4 regions of the Rahnella sp. Larv3_ips genome follow, and region 1 is predicted to be linked to each of the others. Evidence: predicted binding sites of a transcription regulator. Region 1 holds the regulator's gene; each other region holds the start of a gene.
What was found. Region 1 encodes Fur, which represses iron uptake genes when iron is present. Its sites were predicted from a motif close to ATAATAATGAGAACNACTATCAA; they were not measured.
Positions count from the first base shown of each region.

Region 2: ED901_RS18950 (TonB-dependent receptor domain-containing protein) is a predicted target of Fur. The motif match lies at 1,332-1,354, and genes of this name have one in related genera.
Region 3: ED901_RS04760 (TonB-dependent siderophore receptor) is a predicted target of Fur. The motif match lies at 826-848, and genes of this name have one in related genera.
Region 4: ED901_RS06425 (TonB-dependent siderophore receptor) is a predicted target of Fur. The motif match lies at 1,501-1,523, and genes of this name have one in related genera.

Region 1 covers NZ_MJIB01000005.1:405,007-407,215, forward strand. Annotated here, with positions in the region: gene fldA (flavodoxin FldA) at 1-253, shown strand, start outside; gene fur (ferric iron uptake transcriptional regulator) at 568-1,023, shown strand; gene chiQ (ChiQ/YbfN family lipoprotein) at 1,161-1,502, opposite strand; gene ED901_RS10680 (OprD family outer membrane porin) at 1,516-2,209, opposite strand, start outside.
Region 2 covers NZ_MJIB01000014.1:523,399-525,607, forward strand. Annotated here, with positions in the region: gene ED901_RS18950 (TonB-dependent receptor domain-containing protein) at 1-1,172, opposite strand, end outside; gene ED901_RS18960 (TetR/AcrR family transcriptional regulator) at 1,550-2,161, shown strand.
Region 3 covers NZ_MJIB01000004.1:494,690-496,898, reverse strand. Annotated here, with positions in the region: gene ED901_RS04765 (glycoside hydrolase family 3 protein) at 1-611, shown strand, start outside; gene ED901_RS04760 (TonB-dependent siderophore receptor) at 996-2,209, shown strand, end outside.
Region 4 covers NZ_MJIB01000004.1:890,863-893,071, reverse strand. Annotated here, with positions in the region: gene ED901_RS06425 (TonB-dependent siderophore receptor) at 1-1,398, opposite strand, end outside; gene ED901_RS06420 (gluconate 2-dehydrogenase subunit 3 family protein) at 2,028-2,209, shown strand, end outside.

The DNA.
Region 1 (2,209 bases):
AGACTACGCAGAATATTTCTGTGATGCGCTGGGCACCGTGCGCGACATCATTGAGCCACGCGGCGCGGTGATTGTGGGTCACTGGCCAACCGAAGGCTATCACTTCGAAGCATCCAAAGGTCTGGCAGATGATAAACATTTCATTGGACTGGCTATTGATGAAGACCGTCAGCCGGAATTAACCAATGAGCGCGTTGACGCCTGGGTTAAGCAAATTACTGAAGAATTGAGCCTTTCAGAAATTATTGGCTAAAAACCCTGTTGGCCCTGAGGATTTATTCTACAATTAAAGGGCCAAACTATTACTGAAATTAACAATTTAGCCACAACAAAATTGTTACTTTCGGTGGTATCAAGGTACACTGAGTTCATCTGTTTTTTCTATCGATCAAGTCGTTGCATTGTCTTATGTGACTGGCATTTAGTGATCTTTATTAACAGGCTATCGTTTAGGGGATCGGCACACTTCCGTTAAAAGAAGGATCCTAATCGAAGAATTTTGTGCCGCTGATGCCACAGGCTCCATGCCTCAACTTGATTAGCACATAGTAACAGGACTGAATCCGCATGACTGACAACAACACCGCACTGAAGAAAGCCGGCTTAAAAGTCACGCTTCCGCGCCTTAAAATCCTGGAAGTGTTGCAAGCGCCGGAAGGTCATCACGTTAGTGCGGAAGATCTGTACAAACAATTGATTGATATGGGTGAAGAGATTGGTCTGGCGACGGTTTACCGCGTTCTGAACCAGTTTGATGACGCCGGTATCGTGACCCGCCATAACTTCGAAGGCGGCAAGTCCGTGTTCGAACTGACTCAGCAACACCATCACGATCACCTGATTTGCTTAGATTGTGGCCGTGTTATTGAATTCCGCGACGAATACATTGAAGGTCGTCAGCGCGAAATTGCTAAAAAACACGGTATCAAACTGACCAACCACAGCCTGTACCTGTACGGCCACTGTGAAGCAGGCGACTGCCGCGAAGATGACTCTTTGCACAATGACAAACCTGCGCAGTAATCTGCCGGGCTCGTTGATATCGACCTAAAATTAACCGCTGAAAAGCGGTTTTTTTATGCCCGTTTATCAGCGATGAAAGACATAAAAAACCCCGGCAAGCCGGGGTTTTCTGTCTCACCTTCAGGGATTGACGAGGTTTACTGCACCGGCGCAGGTGAGTTATTGGCTTTAATTTCCTTCCAGATTTTTCCACAATCGGCGGCGTAAGCCTGCCCGTCTCCGGTTTTGCGTGCCGTCAGGCAGCGCTGGTAATCCAGCACGCGTACCGTTTCCTGTTGTGCAAACTGCTGGTGAGCTTTCTCTTCCTTCAGAACGTTAAGAACCGCCTGGCAGGATGCAAGTTTGTCCGGCGAGCCTTCGGCAGTGTTGATGCAGGCGCTGTAAGCCTTGCGCAGTCTGGCATCTTCAGCCTGCCCTGACGTCTGGGAACAACCGGCCAGCAATAAAGACGTGGTCACGATCAGCAGTAATTTATTCATCGACATAGTGACCTCAGAAAATAGTGAATGGAGCGATAACGATAAATTTCACATCTTTTTCATCCTGGAAGATGTTGCCGTAACCACCGCCCCAGCTCGGAATATCTGAATGGTTGTCATACTGGGTGTAATGCAATTTGAACAACGTGCCTTTGGCGCGCCCTTCCTGAAGGGTGTAAAGCGCATCCAGACTCCACGCACTTTCTTTCAGACGCTGGCTTTGGTCATAAACTGCATTGGTGCTTGGCTTGGCATCCCATGCATAAACATAGGAACCGCCGACCGCGAAGCCCGGCAGATCCCATTTCGCCAGATCATATAAAACACCGGCATATACCGCTTTTTCGCCGTTGGCGTTGAAGTCGGAACGGTTATCCCACCACACATCGAGACGACCATTGGATGAGGAATACGTTGGGGTCATACGCTGAAGGAAGTAGCCCTGATTCCCCTCCGCCTTGACCATCGTCCCTTCCAGACGCCAGTCAAACTGGCCGGTGGTATAACCGAACGTCAGAGCCTGCAACCATGCCAGCCCATCGTACAAACTGTTAGGATCGTTTTTATCACTGATGCGGTCTTCTGCACCGTAGAACTGGTAGCTGGTGGTCAGCGGGTTACCCAGCAGATCCATTTTGTAAGAGGCTTTAGCGAAATACTGATCGACGTAGCTTTCCGCTTCGCCATAGGCGGCTTCGAGCACCAGA
Region 2 (2,209 bases), on a different contig from region 1:
GTTTCCGCGCCGTAGGTGTTGACGTCATAGTTGGAATAGACGTTCATCATCTGCTTGCTGGCGTTCGGCATGTAGGTGTTGTCGTGCGCCTGCGTGTACTGGTAATAGACTTTGGAAACCACGGCGTCAGCGAAATCGTTAAACGGCGTCCATTCGTCTTTCAGGCTCACGCCCCAGCGGCGGGTGTTACTTTGCTGCTGTGCGGTGCCGAGCACGGCGCTGCCTGCGCTGTTCCACGCATCGTAATGGGTGTGGTTTACTTTTTCGTAGTAATCCAGCGTACCGGTGAATTTGTGTTCATCGTTTGGCTGCCAGATCCCGGACGTCATAATCGCGTTGGAGTGCCAGTTGGCCGGATACGCGTCATGCGTATCGCTGTTGTTACGGGTTTCCTGACCGTCACGACGGCTGATCGCCACCAGCCCGCGCAGTTCCTGGTCGCCGGCGGCGGCAGTGATGCCGTTGTGCCATGAGCGATCGGAGGAGCTGTAATCTGACTGGTAACCGAAGTAGGTTTCTTTGCCCGGACGCAGATAATCGTCTGCGGATTTAGGCAGGAAGGAGACGGCACCGCCGATAGAGGTGTTGGCGCGCTCAGCCGAGGTGGCACCGGATTCAATATCCACCTGACCGTACATGTAGGGATCGATGTAGTCACGGCCAATGCCGAACGTGCCCAGACCGGCGCGGCTGGCGTAGGCACGGCCAGTGGCGCTGGGCTGCGGAATGCCGTCTACGTCGATGCTCACGCGGTTGCTTTCCAGACCACGAATGTTGTAGCCGGTGTAGCCGGCGCGGTCAAAGCCGCTTTTGCCGTTACCGGAACCGCCGCTGGAACCCGTTGCGCTGATCAGCGGTTCATAACGCATGATCGTACCGAAATCTTTACCGCCTTTTTTCTGCATGTCGGCGGCGGTGAGGGTGGTTTTCGAGCCCGGTTTTTTATCCGGCAGCGTCTCGGTAACCGTCATGACTTCTTCGTTGCTCTGCGCCAAATCCTGCGCGGTACGCACAGGTTTCTTCTTGGTCACTTCAGAAGAGGTCTGGTTTTGTGCCAGATCGGTGGTGTCTTTTACGGCTTCCGCTGCGTGTACGTTAAAAGTGGTGGTGAGAATCGTCCCCATAAAAACGACGTTTTTCACCAAACCCTGCTGTGAAAAGGATTTGAACATGTGTTTTTAGTCCTGCACTGATTTTTTAAGTTCTGCTCAACAAAACTGCCCTGCAAATTCTAAGACGCACTGGTGATTCTCTTCCTGAGAAAGCCTTTGTCCTTATAAAATATGGGTTTATTTTTTGCGATACCCATTTTGGCGTTGGTGCGAATGATAATGATACTGATAATTGTTATCAACAAAATGATAAAGATAAATGCGTTTCTTAACGGAATCTTTGCACTTCGTACGCCGCAAGGGGCGTTTCAGGCTGGCTTTACAACCCCTAAACCCGCAGTTAGAGTGAAGGTATACAAGAACTGTACCGTACAGTTTAGCGCCCGGCGGAGGCGATTCTCCCCTTGCCGGTGCCGGAAAATGTCTCAGGAGTGAAGATGAAAGTTCGTACCGAAGCCCGCAGGGAAGCGATCGTCGAAGCTGCCGCAACGTTGTTTCAGGAAATGGGCTACGAGCGTGCGTCAATGAACGAACTCGCCAGACGCCTCGGCGGTTCCAAAGCGACGCTTTACAGTTATTTCCCCTCGAAAGAGGCGCTGCTGGTCGCGGTGGTGAAAGCTTTTACGACCGGGCATCTTGCCGAAGCGGTTGACGGGCTGGACGTGGCTTTTGCCGAGCTGGATTTAGAAAACGTGCTGACGCGTTTTGGTGAACGCATGTTGCTGGTGCTGACCAACGACAGCACCGCGCTGGCGGTATACCGCATGGTGATCGCGGAATCCGGGCATTCGGACATCGGCACGCTGTTCCATGATTCAGGCCCGCGGGAATCCATCGGGGCGCTGGCCGCGTTTATGACGGTGGCGATGGAAAAAGGGCAACTGGCGAAGGCCGATCCGCACCTGCGCGCGCAGCAATTCCTGGCGCTGGTGACCGCTGAAACCAATATGCGCATCTATCAGCAAAACCCGGAACCGCTACAGATTGCCGAGATCCGCCAACTGGTGGTGAACGCCGTCGATATGTTTTTACGGGGCGGCGTGCGGTAAGGCACTTGCGTAAAACATTCCTAAGATATATCTTTCACGGCAACTGAT
Region 3 (2,209 bases), on a different contig from region 1:
CGTACGTCGATGTGCAAAAAGCCGTGCAAACCGTGGGTCGTGCCGACTGGCAGAAAGAAGCAGATTCAGCGCAAGGGCATTCTCTGGTGTTACTGCAAAACACCGGTGACACATTGCCGCTGAAGAAAGGCCAGAAAATCTGGCTGTACGGCATCGCACCACAGGCCGCAAAAGCCGCCGGTTTCACCGTGGTGGATACGCCGGAAAAAGCGGATATTGCGCTGATCCGCGCTCATGCGCCGTATGAACAACCGCATAAGGCCTGGTTCTTTGGCAAACGTCATCATGAAGGCTCACTGGCCTATACCGATGATAATGCGGATTATCAGGCGATTGTGAAAGCCAGCAACGCGGTGCCGACGGTGGTGACCGTTTATCTCGATCGCCCCGCCATTCTCACCAACGTGAATGACAAAGCGAAAGCCATTATCGGCAACTTTGGTGTCAGCGATGCGGTGCTGTTTACCCGCCTGACCAGCACCGAAGCCTATACCGGCAAACTGCCGTTCGAACTGCCCTCCTCCATGGATGCCGTGCTCAGACAGAAATCAGATATGCCGCACGACAGCGAAAACCCGCTGTTTGATATTGGCTTCGGGCTGGCACGTTAACCTGCTGCTTCCCTTAAGAATGTCCCGTCTTTTGGCGGGGCACGCTTCAGCGGGTTTGTCTGACACATTGCCATTCACCCGCCACCTGCCCGGCCACTACGTCGTCTTCCCTGCCCTAAACTGCCCGCCTCAAAACCATAAAAACCATCAGATTCATGCGGATAAAAATGCGTCACTTCACACTTTTGTCGTAAAGTTCCCTTGAATTTGTAAAATAATAATGATAACAATTATCATTAAGTTTAACATTCGTCTCGTTTTCGTCATCACCCGCCTTATTCAGGACGGGCTTTCGTGCGGAACGCTGTTGGCTTCTGGGCTTATTTACACACGCATCAATTAATTACTCGATTATTAATCGGGTTATTTATAGGGACTATTAATATGTTGTTGGCTTTTCCCCTCAAACGCTCGGTGCTTTTGTGCGCCATGGCCGTCGCTATTCCGGCTTCCTCTTTGGCCGCCGAAGATACCGTGGTCATCAAAGCCTCTCAGGCTGATACCGCAGATGCACCGACGCAGGGTTACAGCGCGAAAACGTCTAAAAGTGCGACCAAAACCGATCAGCCACTGATCACCACAGGTCAGGCCGTGTCCGTCGTGACCCGCCAGCAAATGGACGACCAGAACGCCACCACCGTCAATGCCGCGCTGAACTATACACCAGGCGTGTTCACCAACTTTGCGGGCGGCGCAACGCGTTATGACACCATTTCCCTGCGTGGCTTCCACGGTGGTGACGTCAACAACACATTCCTCGATGGCCTGCGTATTCTGAGCGATGGCGCAAGCTATAACTCCATTCAGGTCGATCCGTGGTTCCTCGAACGTATTGATGTGGTGAAAGGGCCGTCCTCTGCCCTTTACGGCCAGAGCATTCCCGGTGGCGTCGTGGTTGAAACCACCAAGCGTCCGCAGTTCGCGGAAGAAGGCCATTTCCGTCTGTCCGGCGGGACGCAAAACACCAAAGGTGGTGCGTTCGATTACACCAATGCGATCAACGACCAGTGGGCATTTCGTCTGACCGGCATGACCCGCAGCAGTGATACGCAGTATGATCACCAGCGCGAAGAGCGTTATGCGATCTCCCCGCAGCTGATGTGGCAGCCGGATGAAAATACCTCCCTGTTACTGCGCGCCTACCTGCAAAAAGATCCGTCCGGCGGTTATCACGCCGCGGTTCCTGCCGACGGCAGCCTGTATGGACAGAAACTGAGCCGTGGATTCTTCGACGGCGAAACGGATCGTAACCAGTTCAAACGCTGGGAGCAGATCTACAGCTACGAATTCCAGCATGCGTTTAACGACGTCTGGTCCTTCCGCCAGAACGCCAACTACACCCATTCCAATACCGAACTGGATCAGGTGTATCAGGCTGGCTGGAACGCAGACCGCACGTTGATGAACCGCTACTATTCCGGTGAGAAATCCTCACTGGACACCTTCGCGATTGATAACCAGCTTGAAGCCGATTTCGCCACCGGCGAACTGGCGCACAAAGTGGTGCTGGGCTTCGACTATTCTCACTTCGTCAATGATCTGAAATCTGACGGCGCCATCGCAGGCACGCTCAACCCGTACACCGGTGTTGGCAGCGA
Region 4 (2,209 bases), on a different contig from region 1:
GAACGACAGATCGTCAGTCAGTTTGTACACCACGCCCACCTGCGGCAGGAATTTATCATCGGTATCGTCCAGACTTTGGGTTGGATTAACGAAACCGGAGGTCTGTTTCTGGTTGTAATGCTGATAACGCCCGCCGACCACGCCAATCCATTTATCCGTCAGATGAATGCTGTCTTTCAGATAAATTGATTTGTTGTAGAGGGTGTTCCGAAGATTGCTGTTGCTGTCGGAATAGGTGCTGCTGTTGGTGATGGGCTCAACGCCGTACACCGGCGCATACATATTGAAGGTGCTGAAGGTTTTGCCACGGTAAGAATACTGTTTGTAGGTTTCGTTTTTCTCGTAATCGACGCCAATCAGCAGGTCGTTCATTATCCCGAAGATCTCCTGATTGCCGATCCAGTCCCAGGAAGTATAGCTGGTCTGATGGTTGAATCCCCGGTTGGCATCCGCACGACGCGTCACCGCGCCGGTATCGGTGTTGACGGCGGTGGCGCGGACTTCATTGCTGTCATAGCGGCGTTGCTGCCAGGCGTAGGTCAGACGGGTTTTCCAGTCCTCGTTCAGCTGATATTCCCAGGTGGTGTTCAGGCGCTTCGTTTTGCCCCACGCGTGGTTGGCCAGTTCGTCAAGACGACGGTTGTAAGGGATATCCAGTGGTTTACCGTTGCTGAATACCGTTCCGCGATCGTAGGGAATGTCGTATTTGTATTCCTGATAACTGACGTTAAAACTGGCTTTTTCACCGAACCAGCTCAGCGAAGGGGCGAGCAGGGTGTGCGAATCGCTGCCAAAGTTACGCCAGTAATCTTCGTACTGACGTTCAGCGATCATGCGAAACGCGAAACCGTTCCCCAGCGGGCCGGTGACATCGAGCGTGCCTGCACCGCCGCCAAATCCGCCGGTCCGGCCACTGACGCGGGTATTCCATTCATACTGCGGTTTTTTGCTGATCATGTTGATCACGCCGCCGGGGTTTTGAATACCGTAAAGCAGGGAAGCGGAACCCTTGAGCACTTCAATGTGATCGATGGTGGAATCAAAGCCCAGCCCCTGATTACTGCGCACGCCGTCGATCAGGATTGAGCCGTCACTGTTGGCGCCAAATCCGCGTTTGACGAAGCCGTCTTCCGTGCCGCCCAGCGTATTCCCCTGAGCCACGCCGCTGACGAACTTCATCGCGTCATTCAGCGAGGTGACGTCGTAATCCTGGATCATCGACTGCGTGACCACGCTGACCGACTGCGGAGTTTCACTGAGCGGAGTCTCACTTTTGCTGGCGGTGGAACTCTGCGTGGCGCTGTAATCGGTGGTGTCCGGGGTATCCGCCTGTGCATTGACGGTAATGGAATCTTCAGAAGCAGGCTGCGCCGCCAGCAGCGGCGAACAATGGAGCATAGCTAACGCAATGACGGATTTTTTGAATCCGCCGTGAGCCCCGCGCGGGGCGTGCTGGTAAGACATGTGAGTAATTCCCTGAAAGAAAGTCGAACAAAGTAAATACAAATGATAACGGTTTGCATTCTAGTTTCTGGCACGGGTAAAGGGAATCAAATTGATGATGACAATAATTACAATTGAACGCGCAGGGAGAGGGAAAGGGCACCAATGCAGGTCAATGATCAGCCTGATACCGCGACTTTTCTGGCGACCGTAATGACAGGTAATTTCCTTTAATTCTCTTAATTAATCTCAATGTTAGAAATGTTAGCTACCAATTCCAACAAAATATAACAGAACATTGCCTGCTGAAATTATATTCCCGCCGATCACGTCCTGAGATTACATAAGATATTTCAGGGTTTTATTGCTAATTATCTTAGGTTTTTGATAAATGAGTAATTAAATCAACCTGTTGTTTGTTAAGTGTTTTTAAGTCATTTTTATTGATGTGAAAAAGGTTTCCTCATAATCGGTAAGGAAATTGTCGTTTATTTTTGATGTTGCGGTGATATTATAAATTTGTACCTAAATAATAATAAATACCAACCCAAACTTAACATCAGGCATGTGAGAGTCGTAATTCTATGCTCCTTCAAAAGAAAACTACCCGTCGCAAGTTTTTACTTGGGTCGCTGATGGCATTGCCTGTCGGCACCATCATGATGAAAGGGCTGTCAGCAGCAGAAGCGGCTGACATGGCTGCCCCGGATTTACTCGATTATAAACCCGTGTTTTTCAGCGCAGAGGAATGGCAATTCATTATGGC